3 regions of the Pseudomonas sp. UF-293 genome follow, and region 3 is predicted to be linked to each of the others. Evidence: predicted binding sites of a transcription regulator. Region 3 holds the regulator's gene; each other region holds the start of a gene.

Region 1 (4,742 bases), on a different contig from region 3:
CGGGATAGGGCTTGGCAGCGTGCATCAAACCATCGGAAACGTAAGGCTCCACCGGCGTATGCCCATTGAAATGAGCCACCGCTTCCAACAAATGATCCACCGCAAACACCTTCAACCCCGACGCCAGACATGCCTCCTCAGCATTCGCTCGAGGCACCACCAGCGCCCGCCCGGCCTTGCGCGCCGCCAGTGCTGCCGGCAGCACACCACGCACCGGCCGCACGGCACCTGACAGCGCCAACTCACCCAGACATTCCACATCGTCCAGCGTCAGGCAGGGCACCTGCACACTGGCCGACAAAATCCCCAAGGCAATCGCCAGATCGAAGCGTCCGCCATCCTTGGGCAGATCCGCCGGCGCCAGATTCAAGGTGATCCGCCGCGCCGGAAATTGCAGCCCGGAATTGATGATCGCGCTGCGCACCCGATCCTTGCTTTCCTTCACCGCCGCTTCAGGCAGGCCGACCATGGTCAGCGACGGCAGGCCGTTGGCCAGGTGGACTTCGACAGTGACGGCTGGAGCTTCCACGCCAACCTGGGCGCGGCTGTGGACAATGGAGAGGGACATGGTCGTTCCTTGAGCTGAATCGGGAGCCGCTTCCTGCGGGTTTTTGAAGGGTAGTTGAGCCGGGTTTCACTGCTGAAATAGAGGTTTACAAGACGTATCCAGACCCGATGGGCTGTCACTGCTTGCCTGAATTAGAGCGTTGACTCTCGCCCGGCATTGAAGGATCATCCCATTCGAGGACTGCAACTGCGCATTCGTCGGGACTGGGCACCAGCAAAAGCTCCCCCGCATTTTTGGCAGCAGAGAAAGCTGGTTTCTCTGAAGTAGTGACGACGGGCTAGCCTGTCGGATTCTGAACCCAAGGCTGTAAAGCCCGGAGCTAAAGAATCGCTGCGACTACTCCTCAAAAAATACTTAAAAGGCGTCCATCGGACGCTTTTTTTATTTCTGATTTGACGGTGCTCGTGGTATCTGCCCCACTAACGTGCCATGTGCGCGTTTTTGCGGGTACCAAGTCACCACGAAGTAACCAAATCCTGTGGCGCGCTCGTGTCGCGGTTCAAGAATCAGTGTTCCCATAGAAGTCCTTAGTACCGCGACCCTGTTTCCACATCGCTGTTCTTTGAACTCACAATAGATTTGTGCTCCCGGGACGATCATTTTCGCAACAATCGCTGCTACCCCATCGGCAGTCTGGCAACCATGCTTGAGCAAATCGGCATTATGGGCTTCCCAAATGTGCACTACGCCAAAACCACTATTCGCTCGACGGTGGATACCTACCCGCAGATAAATCTCCCCGCCTGGCAAGCCGAATTTTGGCATATCGGGGATCGTGCCAAAAATGTAACCACCATCTGGATGCTGAACCAGCGTGTTTTCTTTGAGCTTGAGCAAATCAGACAAGAGGGATCCAGAACCAGAGTGTCTGGCGATCAATGTGTATCGCCTGGAACTCGACGAATAGGATCGACCAGCGCAGGCGAAAGCCACCAGCCTAATCACAGCGAAGAACTCACGGAATCAGGCGCAGACGCTGATGTTTGTAGGGCCATGCCCTAATATTTGTAGGACGCTGGCGAAAGGGGTGTGAAGGTCTTGTACCGGGAGTCGGATGTTCCACTTTGGCCACTCAACGCAGCCTCTGGAGGCGAAAAGTGGACCGCAATGGTATGCGCCCGATTCTTCCGGGCGAGGTTCTGAATAAGGAATTCATGGAGCCGTTGAGCATGACCGTCATGGATCTGGCCATGCCCACGAAATGGCCCGAAAGCGAGATCGAAGAGCTTGTGAAATGCCAGCTCAGGATCTGCGCCGATCTGGCAATCAGCCTTGCCACTCATCTCAACACTACGCCTGAGTTCTGGATGAATCTCCAATCGACTTACGATTTGCGCGGGGCCCAGCTCCGGCATGCGGGTTTATAGCGATTGCAGCATCCGCGAAGCCCTTTTCCACCATGGCCCTGCCCTGGTCGCCAAACCCTCTGCTGAACATTCAGCATCAGATGAGCTTAGAAACCTGGGCTTTTTAGCGCAATCGGACGGCGGTGGTGCAGGTTGTAGGAGGTTGCGGGGATGGTTGAAGGGCTGAAGATCAAAAGATCGCAGCCTTCGGCAGCTCCTACAGGGGACGCGGGTTATTCCGCGGGCGGTGTCAGCTTCGCTTCCATCTCGGCAACCTTCGCTTCCAGACTCTCAAGCCGTGCACGGGTGCGCGCCAGCACCACCATCTGACTATCGAATTCTTCCCGGCTGACCAGATCAAGTTTGCTGAAGGCACTCTGCAGCAGCATTTTGAACTGGCTTTCGATTTCGGCTTTCGGCAGTGGCGTGTCGCCGCTGAACAGGCGGGAGGCGGTGCCGCTCAGGGCGTCGAGGAAGTCTTTGGGCGCGAGCATGGGAAATGTCCTGGAAACAATGGCCGGCAGTGTATCACGCAGTGTCTATAGTCAATCCCGTTGCACGGATGCACGCTTTTCGCGCAGGGGGACGGACGGTGGCGCACCGTTGTTGTGCGTATCGGCAAAAGCTTTTCTGCCCGAGCGCTTGCAACAGGGCCCAAGAGATTGAAATGCAGGGTTTTTGCCGAGCTGGCAAGGTTTCTGCTTAGTCACCCTCGACCCATGCACTGATGCAGTCGCTGTGACGAATGCAGTGCGGCAGACGAAGCGGGGAGTTTCGTCTGATGCGGTTAGCTGGCGTCAACGATGCGTTACAAAGCCAGGCACTGCGCTTAGACTTGAGACGGGTTTGTTTTCCTGGGGCAAGTCCACCAATTCGGGAGAGAGTTTCATGAAGCTAGTCACTGCCATCATCAAGCCGTTCAAGTTGGACGACGTGCGCGAGTCGCTGTCCGAAATCGGCGTGCAGGGCATTACCGTTACTGAAGTCAAAGGCTTCGGCCGGCAGAAGGGTCACACCGAGCTGTATCGCGGCGCGGAATATGTGGTCGATTTTCTGCCCAAGGTGAAAATCGACGTGGCCATCGACGACAAGGATCTGGATCGGGTTATCGAGGCGATAACCAAGGCGGCCAACACCGGCAAGATCGGTGACGGCAAGATCTTCGTGGTCAATCTGGAACAGGCGATCCGCATCCGTACCGGCGAAACCGATACCGACGCGATCTAAGCGCCGCCACAAACCCAACGCCCCAGGAGAAAACAATATGACTCTGCGTAAATTCGCAGGGCTAGGCGCCCTGTTGTCCATCGTAATGCCCGGCATCGCCATGGCGGCAGACGAAGTGGCAGCGCCAGTCCTCAATTCCGGCGACACCGCCTGGATGCTTACCTCGACAGCGCTCGTGCTGTTCATGACCATCCCCGGCCTGGCGCTGTTCTACGGCGGTATGGTTCGCTCGAAAAACATTCTTTCCGTGCTGATGCAGTGCTTCGCCATTACCGGTCTGATCAGCATCCTGTGGGTCATTTATGGCTACAGCATTGCCTTCGACACTACCGGCATGGAGCAGGGCGTCGTCAACTTCAATTCGTTCTTCGGCGGCATGGGCAAGGCGTTCCTCGCCGGTGTCACGCCTTCGAGCATCACCGGCCCGGCGGCGCTGTTCCCCGAGGCGGTGTTCATCACCTTCCAGATGACCTTCGCGATCATCACCCCGGCGCTGATCGTCGGTGCGTTCGCCGAGCGCATGAAGTTCTCTGCGATGCTGATCTTCATGGGCATCTGGTTCACTCTGGTTTATGCACCGATCGCGCACATGGTCTGGTCCGGTAACGGCGGCCTGATGTGGGACTGGGGCGTGCTCGACTTCGCCGGTGGCACCGTGGTGCACATCAACGCCGGTATCGCCGGTCTGGTGGCGTGCCTGGTACTGGGCAAGCGCAAAGGCTTCCCGACCACACCAATGGCTCCGCATAACCTCGGCTACACGCTGATGGGCGCGGCGATGCTGTGGGTCGGCTGGTTCGGCTTCAACGCCGGTTCCGCTGCTGCTGCCAACGGCACTGCCGGTATGGCCATGCTAGTTACCCAGATCGCCACTGCCGCTGCGGCACTGGGCTGGATGTTTGCCGAGTGGGTCACCCACGGCAAGCCAAGCGCACTGGGTATTGCTTCGGGTGTGGTTGCCGGTCTGGTCGCGATCACTCCAGCCGCTGGCACCGTGGGCCCGATGGGTGCACTGGTGATCGGTCTTGCCGCAGGCGTGGTGTGCTTCTTCTGCGCCACCACCCTGAAACGCAAACTCGGCTATGACGATTCCCTGGACGCCTTCGGCGTGCACGGCATCGGCGGTATCCTCGGCGCGATCCTCACCGGTGTGTTTGCCGCACCGGCACTGGGCGGCTTTGGCACCGTGACTGACATTGGCGCGCAGGTCTGGATTCAGATCAAAGGCGTCGGCTTCACGGTGATCTACACCGCGATCGTCACCTTCATCATCCTCAAGGTGCTGGACGCCGTCATGGGTCTGCGTGTAACCGAGGAAGAAGAGTCGGTCGGCCTCGATCTGGCACAACATAACGAACGCGGCTACAACCTGTAAGTACGCGCGATAAAAAATTGCCCGGTTCGCCGGGCATTTTTTTGTCCGGGATTTGTCATTCAAGGAGCGGCTGAAAGGATTTTTCTTACGGCTTTGGTCGTCTTTACGGCGAGGCTTTTTCTGCGGGCAATCGCTTACATCGCTGCAGGAATATTAGGGCCTTTGTTTTTTTTCAGAGCACGCTAGAATGCGCCCCGAACGAGCGGAGAACTGTATGTGGCAACAG
Region 2 (4,742 bases), on a different contig from region 3:
GCGATCAATATTACTCAGGGCAAATACCGGACTGACGCCGGGCTCGCCCGTGGCCTCGCCATCCAGCAACAGGCGATAACGATGGCCGCTTTGCAGGCCAGGCTCGCTGGTAACGCTGACGATCAGCTCGCCGGCGCTGCTGCGCAAAGTGGCATCGGGCTCCGGGATCAGAATGCGCAGCATGTCGTAATGAAAGGGTGGTGGTTCGACGGATTTTTTCGCTGTGGTGATCGGCGCTGCGGTGTTGGCAGGGACAGCCATACGATTGCTGGTCGCGATCGGCACTCGCTTGGCATTGGCGCGTGGTTGGTCGGTGTAGACGCGGTTGCCCTGCGCGTCGATATAAGTGAAGACCTCAGCCGCGGCGGGCAGCGCCATCAGCGCCAGAATGAGTGCCAGCCCCGCGCGGATCATGGCGTGTGCACGCGTTGCACAGTGAAAACGGCGGGCTGGCTCTGCTGGATGACGGTCTGGCCGTCGATCACTTGCACGGCCAGGCGATGCTCACCGCGATCGGCGTTGATCAATTGCAGAACCGGCACGTTACTCGGTTGGCCATAGGGCTGATCGTCGAGCAGTAGCCTTAATTGATGCGGTGGTTGCAGGCGCGGTTTGATCAGAACATTGACCGTGAACGTGCCGTTGTTGGCGCGCAGGGCTTCGTCAGTGGGCAGACCGGCTAGCTCGAGGATGTCGTAAACGTTGCGCGGTGGTTGGGGTTGTTCTGCAGTGGGTGCTTGCGGCGCACTCGGTGCTTGCGGCTCGACCCGGTTGAGTGGTGGCAACTCGACCGGTTGCGCCTGCACGCCGTCCGGCGGCTGATTGCTGTACGCGGTGTTGCCGTTGGCGTCGGTGTACTTGTAGATCTGCGCGGCGGCGGGCAGGGCGATCAGCAGCAGAATGGAGAGAAACGTGCGACCCATGAAATCGACCGGGGTTGGAAGCGATGGGTAGCAGCATAGGACAGGTGGGGCGGTTGGCCCAACTGGCGAAGCATCCAGAGATTATTCAAACACCACAAATCCCCGGTGGGAGCGAGCCTGCTCGCGAAGGCGTCGTATCAGCCAACATCACCTTCAATGACCTACCGCCTTCGCGAACAGGCTCGCTCCCACATGAGAAATGCATTGCGTCGGGCAATAAAAAAGGCCTTCCGAAGAAGGCCTCTTTCTGGCGCGCCACTTGCGCAGCGCTATCGGATCAGCAGCTGTAGTACAGCTCATATTCCAGTGGGTGTACGAAGGTGCGAACCTTGATTTCTTCTTCCGATTTCAGCGCGATGTAAGCGTCGATGAAGTCGTCGGAGAACACGCCGCCCTTGGTCAGGAAGGCGCGGCCCTTATCCAGCTCTTCCAGGGCTTCTTTCAGGCTGCCGCAAACCTGTGGGATCTCTTTCGCCTCTTCAGGCGGCAGGTCGTACAGGTTCTTGTCAGCGGCGTCGCCTGGGTGGATCTTGTTCTGGATACCGTCCAGACCGGCCATCAGCAGCGCTGCGAAAGCCAGGTACGGGTTGGCAGCCGGATCCGGGAAGCGTGCTTCGATACGGCGGGCTTTCGGGCTCGACACGTATGGAATACGGATCGAAGCGGAACGGTTGCGCGCCGAGTAGGCCAGCATTACCGGAGCTTCGAAGCCTGGCACCAGACGCTTGTAGGAGTTGGTCGCCGGGTTGGTGAAGCCGTTCAGGGCCTTACCGTGTTTGATGATGCCGCCGATGAAATACAGAGCGGTATCGGACAGGCCGGCATAGCCTTCACCTGCGAAGGTGTTCTTGCCGTCTTTCCAGATCGACATGTGCACGTGCATGCCCGAACCGTTGTCGCCGTACAGTGGCTTCGGCATGAAGGTCGCGGTGCGGCCGTAAGCGTCGGCAACGTTGTGCACAACGTACTTCAGGGTCTGAACTTCGTCAGCTTTCTTCACCAGGGTGTTGAACTTGACGCCGATTTCGTTCTGGCCGGCAGTTGCCACTTCGTGGTGGTGAACTTCAACCGACTGACCCATTTCTTCCAGTGCGTTGCACATGGCGGTACGGATTTCGTGGTCGTGGTCGAACGGTGGAACCGGGAAGTAGCCGCCTTTCACGCCTGGACGGTGACCCTTGTTGCCGCCTTCGATGTCCTGGTCGGACATCCACGAACCTTGCTCGGAGTAGATCTTGAACATCGAGCCGGAGATGTCCGACTTGAATTTCACCGAGTCAAAGATGAAGAACTCAGGCTCTGGGCCTGCGAATACGGTGTCACCGATACCGGTAGCTTTCAGGTGCTCTTCGGCGCGCTTGGCGATCGCACGTGGGTCGCGATCGTAGCCTTGCATGCTCGAAGGCTCGATGATGTCGCAGACCAGAATCAGAGTTGGGTCTTCGGTGAACGGATCGAGTACGGCAGTTTCGTCGACCGGCATCAGGATCATGTCGGAGGCTTCGATGCCTTTCCAGCCGGAGATGGAGGAACCGTCGAACATCTTGCCGACTTCGAAGAAGTCGTCATCCAGCGCATCGCGAGCCGGCATGGTCACGTGGTGCTGAGTGCCTTTGGTGTCCGTGAAGCGCAGATCAATCCACTTGACGTCATGATCTTTGATGAGTTGAACCGACTTCGACATAGTGTCCTCCGGGTGAATTAGGGCGGGTAGTGGATGCCCTTAATAATGGTGATGCCGGCGCGAATACTCTGCCAAGGCAACCTGCCTCACAAGGGAGCAAATTGCATGCCAGTGCCCCAGCATGGGTTTTTTGCCCCAAATTCACGCTTATTAAGGCGCGCGAGCCTATGAATCGACAAATCCCGCCCCTTAATGTTGCGTTTAAATTCAGAAATGACCTGTTTTGGTGCAAGCAAAACCTTCTGCACATTAACTGGTTAAACCTTGAGCAATTTCCGCTATAATCCGCGCCCCCCTTTTTCGGCTGGCCGTTCGCGCGCTGTTTTCATGAAACTAATCGTAAAAGTCTTCCCCGAGATCACCATCAAAAGCCGACCTGTCCGGACGAAATTCATCCGCCAGTTGGCCAAGAACATCCGCACCGTGCTCCGTGACCTGGACCCGGCCGTGGTGGTGAACGGCGTGTGGGACAATCTCGAGCTGGAAACCCGCGTTACCGACCCCAAAGCCTTGAAAGAGATGGGTGAGCGCCTGACCTGCATGCCGGGCATCGCGCATTTTCTGCAGATCGACGAGTACCCGCTGGGCGACTTCGACGACATCACCGAAAAGTGCAAACAGCACTACGGCGACGCGCTGGCCGGGAAGATTTTCTCGGTGCGCTGCAAGCGCGCGGGCAAGCATGCGTTCAGCTCGATGGACGTGGAAAAATACGTCGGCAGCAAGCTGCGTCGCGAGTGTGGTGCAGCCGGAATCGACCTTAAAGCGCCGGAAATCGAAGTCCGTATCGAAGTTCGCGACAAACGGTTGTTCGTGATTCACAGCCAGCACAACGGCATCGGCGGCTACCCGCTGGGTGCGCTGGAGCAGACGCTGGTATTGATGTCAGGCGGCTTCGATTCGACCGTGGCGGCTTACCAGATCATGCGTCGCGGCCTGATGGCGCACTTCTGCTTCTTCAATCTCGGCGGGCGTGCCCACGAATTGGGCGTGATGGAAGTCGCGCACTTCATCTGGAAGAAATACGGCAGCTCGCAACGCGTGCTATTTGTCAGTGTGCCGTTTGAGGAAGTGCTGGGCGAAATTCTCGGCAAAGTCGATAACAGTCATATGGGCGTGGTTTTGAAGCGTATGATGTTGCGCGCCTCGTCCGAGATCGCCGAACGCCTGCACATCGATGCACTGGTGACCGGTGAAGCGATCTCCCAGGTATCGAGCCAGACGCTGCCGAACCTGTCAGTGATCGACTGCGTGACCGACAAGCTGGTGCTGCGTCCGCTGATCGTCGCGCACAAGCAGGACATCATCGACACTGCCAACGAGATCGGCACCGCCGATTTCGCCCGGCACATGCCGGAATATTGCGGCGTGATTTCGGTCAATCCCAAGACCGCCGCCAAGCGTGGCCGGGTTGAGCACGAAGAGAAAGAATTCGACATGGCGGTGCTCGAGCGTGCGCTCGCCAACGCCAAACTGGTACCGATCGATCGGGTAATCGACGAATTGGGCCAGGATTTGCAGATTGAAGAAGTCAGCGAAGCGCTGGCCGGTCAGATCGTCATCGACATCCGCCACCCGGATGCCGCCGAGGATGACCCGCTGGAGCTCGCTGGCATAGAGGTACAGACGATGCCGTTCTATGCAGTGAACGCACGTTTCAAGGAACTGGACCCTACTCGCCAGTACCTGCTGTATTGCGACAAAGGCGTGATGAGTCGCCTGCATGCCCACCATTTGCTCAGTGAGGGGCATGCCAATGTGCGCGTTTATCGACCGAGCTAAGTGCCCGGGGCTGTTTGCCTGTGGCCTGCGTCACCGGCCCCCCGACACCGCCGTCAAGCTGTAACGGCCATGCCGGACACTACTGCTAATCGCTGCCATGACTTGTCAGCAAACCGAATCCTCTGATCGAGATACACAAGTGATCGAAAATCTACGCAACATCGCCATCATTGCCCACGTTGACCACGGTAAAACCACCCTGGTAGACAAACTCCTGCGTCAATCCGGCACCCTGGAGCGCAACGAGCTCAACGACGAGCGCGTGATGGACTCCAACGACCAGGAAAAAGAGCGCGGTATTACCATTCTGGCGAAGAACACCGCCATCAACTGGAACGGCTACCACATCAACA
Region 3 (4,742 bases):
TTGCTCAGTCTGGGCGCAGCACTGGGAAGCGCGAGCGCCTGGTCCCTGCCGAACGATCAGCAGCAGCCTATCCGCATTCAGGCCGACGACGCCCAACTGGACGACAAGAATGGCATCGCCACCTATAAAGGTGACGTGATCATTACCCAGGGTTCGATGAAGGTCACCGGCAACACTGTGACCATCACCCGCACCCCGACCGGTGATATCGACGTGGTGACTTCAGTCGGCAACCTCGCCTACTTCGAACAGATGCAGACTGCTGGCGACACCAAGCCTGTACAGGGCTGGGGTGTGACGATTCAGTACCATGCCGCGCAAAACCGCGTCGTACTGATCGACAAGGCCAAGGTTGTCGACAAGGACAACAACACCACTCAGGGCGAGAAAATCGTCTACGACACCGTGAAGAAACTGGCCAGCGCCGGTCGCGCCACGGGCAGCAAGGTCACCGAATCGCGTCCGCGCATCGACATGGTGATCCAGCCGAAGAAGAAAACCGAAGAGAAATCCCAGTAATGGCAACTCTGAAAGCTCAGCACCTGGCCAAGGCCTATAAAAGCCGCCAGGTCGTGCGTGACGTCAGCTTGTCGATCGACAGCGGGCAGATCGTCGGCCTGCTCGGCCCGAACGGCGCCGGCAAGACGACGTGCTTCTACATGATCGTCGGCCTGGTGCAGGCCGATCAGGGCCGCGTGCTGATCGATGACCTGGACGTCAGCCACCAGCCGATGCACGGCCGCGCCAAGGCCGGTATCGGCTATCTGCCGCAAGAAGCTTCGATCTTCCGCAAACTGTCGGTTGCCGACAACATCATGGCGATCCTCGAGACCCGCCCGGAACTCGACAAGGCCGGTCGGCGCAAGGAGCTGGAAAGCCTGCTGCAGGAATTCCACATCAGCCACATCCGCGACAACCTCGGCATGAGCCTGTCCGGTGGTGAGCGCCGCCGGGTGGAAATCGCTCGTGCCCTGGCCACTGCGCCGAAATTCATCCTGCTCGACGAACCGTTCGCCGGTGTCGACCCGATCTCGGTCGGCGACATCAAGCAGATCATCCACCACCTCAAGGCCAAGGGCATCGGTGTGCTGATCACCGACCACAACGTCCGTGAGACGCTGGATATCTGCGAAACCGCTTACATCGTCAACGACGGTCAACTGATCGCCGAAGGTGATGCCGAGACCATCCTGGCCAACGATCTGGTCAAGGAAGTGTATCTGGGTCACGAGTTCCGCCTGTAAGCGCGACAGCGCTGTATCGATTCAAGGCGCATTTATCCGCTTTAATTGTTACAGCGCTCTAGGCAAACACTTCAGTTTCAGGCATATAATTTGCTTAAGTTTGGCGCTTCGGCGCCCTGTAGTGGATGGCGCAAAGCGCCGGCGAATAAGGTGTTAAGCCCCTGCCATGAAACCATCGCTAGTCTTGAGAATGGGCCAGCAGCTGACGATGACACCGCAGCTGCAACAGGCCATCCGTCTGCTCCAATTGTCGACCCTGGACCTGCAACAGGAGATCCAGGAGGCTCTGGAATCCAATCCGATGCTCGAGCGCCAGGAAGAAGGCGACGACTTCGACAACGCCGATCCTCTGGCCGACAACGCCGAACAGAAGCCCGCCGAAATACAGGAACCCTCCTACCAGGAAACCGCCCCGACGGTGGACAACCTTGAGGATGGCGAATGGAACGAACGCATCCCTAACGAACTCCCCGTGGATACCGCGTGGGAAGACGTCTACCAGACCAGCGCCAGCAGCCTGCCCAGCAGCGATGACGACGAGTGGGATTTCACCACCCGCACGTCGGCCGGCGAGAGCCTGCAAAGCCATCTGCTGTGGCAACTGAACCTGGCACCGATGTCCGACACCGATCGCTTGATCGCCGTGACTCTGATCGACTGCATCAACAATCAGGGCTATCTGGACGAAACACTCGAAGAAATTCTTGAAGCGTTCGATCCGGAACTGGACATCGAGCTCGATGAAATCGAAGCCGTCCTGCATCGCATCCAGCAATTTGAGCCCGCCGGGATCGGCGCCCGCAACCTCAGCGAATGCCTGCTCCTGCAACTTCGCCAGTTGCCGGCCAAAACACCGTGGCTGGCTGAGGCCAAGCGCCTCGTCGCCGATTACATCGACCTGCTGGGCAGCCGCGATTACAGCCAGTTGATGCGCCGCATGAAGCTCAAGGAAGACGAGCTGCGCCAGGTCATCGAGCTGGTACAGAGCCTCAATCCGCGTCCGGGCTCGCAGATCGAATCGACCGAAGCCGAATACGTCATTCCCGATGTGATCGTGCGCAAGGACAACGAGCGCTGGCTGGTCGAGCTGAACCAGGAATCGGTGCCACGCCTGCGGGTCAACGCCCAGTACGCCGGTTTTGTGAAACGTGCCGACACCAGCGCCGACAACACTTTCATGCGCAACCAGCTGCAGGAAGCCCGCTGGTTCATCAAGAGCCTGCAGAGCCGCAACGAAACCCTGATGAAAGTGGCCACGCAGATCGTCGAACATCAGCGCGGTTTCCTCGAATACGGCGACGAAGCGATGAAGCCGCTGGTGCTGCATGACATCGCCGAAGCGGTCGGCATGCACGAATCGACGATTTCCCGGGTGACCACGCAAAAGTTCATGCATACCCCGCGCGGTATTTATGAGCTGAAATACTTTTTCTCCAGCCACGTCAGCACCTCCGAAGGCGGCGAATGCTCGTCCACGGCGATTCGCGCGATCATCAAGAAACTGGTAGCCGCGGAAAATCAGAAAAAGCCGTTGAGTGACAGCAAGATCGCTGGTTTACTGGAGGCACAAGGCATTCAGGTGGCTCGCCGCACCGTCGCCAAGTACCGCGAATCCCTCGGAATCGCGCCTTCGAGCGAACGCAAGCGGTTGATGTAAGCCACGTTACAGCGTTCCAGTGGCAGGCTTTTCGGCCTGCCGCTTTATGCACTGGCAACGAAGGAGAAGCTGTATGCAAGTCAACATCAGTGGACACCAACTGGAAGTGACCCAACCTCTGCGTTCCTACATCGAGGAAAAACTCCAACGACTGGAGCGACATTTCGACAAGATCACCAACGTGCAAGTCACGATGTGCGTCGAAAAGCTGAAGCAGAAGATCGAAGCCACCTTGCATATCCCCGGCAGCGAAGTGGTCGCCAACGCAGAAGATACCGACATGTACGCTGCGATCGACTCACTCACCGACAAGCTGGATCGCCAACTCAAAAAGCATAAGGAAAAGACCCAGAGCCTCCTCCAGGGCGCAACCGGTCGTTAACACCCCTATCCCATGATCCGACTTGAAACCATCCTGACCCCCGGCCGTTCCCAGGTGAACGCGCCGGGCGGCAGCAAGAAAAAAGCCCTCGAACAAATTGCCAACCTGATCCACCGCGAAGTGCCGGATCTGGCGATGCAGGATGTTTTCGAGGCGCTGATCGCCCGTGAAAAACTCGGCTCCACCGGTTTTGGCAACGGCATCGCCATCCCCCACTGCCGCCTCAAAGGCTGCGCGGGACCGGTGAGCGCCCTGTTGCACCTCGAAGCCCCGATCGATTTCGACGCCATCGACGGCGCCCCGGTTGACCTGTTGTTTGTGCTGCTGGTCCCGGAAGCCGCGACCGATGCGCATCTGGAGTTGCTGCGCCAGATCGCCAGCATGCTCGACCGCAAGGAAGTGCGCGACAAATTGCGCAGCGCTCCGAGCAATGAAGCCTTGTACCAGGTTGTACTGGACGAGCAGAACGGGCACTAATCATGCGTTTGATCATTGTCAGTGGCCGTTCGGGCTCGGGTAAAAGTACCGCCCTGAATGTCCTTGAGGACAACGGCTACTACTGCATCGACAATCTGCCGGCCGGTTTGCTGCCGGAACTGGCCGAGCGGGCGCTGATTCACACGGAGCTGGCGCAGCCGCTGGTCGCCGTGTCGATCGACGCACGCAACCTGCCGAGCCATCTGTCACGCTTCCCTGAATTGCTCGAAGACGTGCGTGCCAAACACATCAAGTGCGATGTGCTGTATCTGGACGCCGACGAGGAAACCCTGCTCAAGCGTTTTTCCGAGACCCGTCGTCGCCACCCGTTGAGTAACGCCAATCGCTCACTGGCTGAAGCAATTCATGATGAAAGCGCCCTGCTCGGCCCGATCGCCGATTTGGCCGACCTGAAAATCAACACCACCAGCCTGAACCTCTATCAGCTTCGCGACACCCTGAAGCTGCGCCTGCTGAATCAGCCGGAACCCGGTACTGCGTTTCTGGTTGAATCATTTGGCTTCAAGCGCGGCATGCCGGTCGATGCTGACCTGGTCTTCGACGTGCGCTGCCTGCCCAATCCGTACTGGAAACCGGAGCTCCGTGCGCAGTCCGGCCTTGATGCACCGGTGGCCGAGTATCTGGCGCAGCAGCCGGATGTCGAAGAAATGTATCAGGACATCTACACCTATTTGAGCAAGTGGCTGCCACGTTTCGCCGCCAGCAACCGCGCCTACGTCACCATTGCCATCGGCTGCACCGGCGGGCACCACCGCTCCGTCTACCTGACCGAACGTCTGGGTCAGGCCCTGCAGAAAACCCTGAAGAACGTCCAGGTTCGCCACCGCGACCTCACTTAAAGGATTCACACCGCGATGCCTGCTCGTGAAATCGAAATCATCAATAAGCTGGGTCTGCATGCGCGGGCATCAGCCAAGTTCGTCGGCGTGGCCGGTCAGTATCCAGACTGCACGATCAGAGT

The links. Region 3 encodes sigma-54, which starts transcription at its own class of promoters, with help from an activator protein. Its sites were predicted from a motif close to ANTGGCATNNANNTTGCTNT; they were not measured.
Positions count from the first base shown of each region.
Region 1: the regulator sigma-54 is predicted to act here: its motif matches at 2,600-2,619, upstream of glnK (P-II family nitrogen regulator).
Region 2: the regulator sigma-54 is predicted to act here: its motif matches at 2,701-2,720, upstream of glnA (type I glutamate--ammonia ligase).

Region 1 covers NZ_JBSICA010000001.1:389,610-394,351, forward strand. Annotated here, with positions in the region: partial or broken gene AC4IHP_RS01775 (YifB family Mg chelatase-like AAA ATPase) at 1-568, opposite strand, end outside; gene AC4IHP_RS01780 (hypothetical protein) at 950-1,414, opposite strand; gene AC4IHP_RS01785 (HigA family addiction module antitoxin) at 1,666-1,935, shown strand; gene AC4IHP_RS01790 (accessory factor UbiK family protein) at 2,148-2,408, opposite strand; gene glnK (P-II family nitrogen regulator) at 2,803-3,141, shown strand; gene AC4IHP_RS01800 (ammonium transporter) at 3,179-4,516, shown strand; gene AC4IHP_RS01805 (secondary thiamine-phosphate synthase enzyme YjbQ) at 4,731-4,742, shown strand, end outside.
Region 2 covers NZ_JBSICA010000006.1:201,273-206,014, forward strand. Annotated here, with positions in the region: gene AC4IHP_RS09895 (DUF4124 domain-containing protein) at 1-414, opposite strand, end outside; gene AC4IHP_RS09900 (DUF4124 domain-containing protein) at 411-923, opposite strand; gene glnA (type I glutamate--ammonia ligase) at 1,201-2,607, opposite strand; gene thiI (tRNA uracil 4-sulfurtransferase ThiI) at 2,935-4,389, shown strand; gene typA (translational GTPase TypA) at 4,529-4,742, shown strand, end outside.
Region 3 covers NZ_JBSICA010000012.1:31,260-36,001, reverse strand. Annotated here, with positions in the region: gene lptA (lipopolysaccharide transport periplasmic protein LptA) at 1-519, shown strand, start outside; gene lptB (LPS export ABC transporter ATP-binding protein) at 519-1,244, shown strand; gene AC4IHP_RS15135 (RNA polymerase factor sigma-54) at 1,411-2,901, shown strand; gene hpf (ribosome hibernation-promoting factor, HPF/YfiA family) at 2,975-3,283, shown strand; gene ptsN (PTS IIA-like nitrogen regulatory protein PtsN) at 3,296-3,760, shown strand; gene rapZ (RNase adapter RapZ) at 3,763-4,620, shown strand; gene AC4IHP_RS15115 (HPr family phosphocarrier protein) at 4,636-4,742, shown strand, end outside.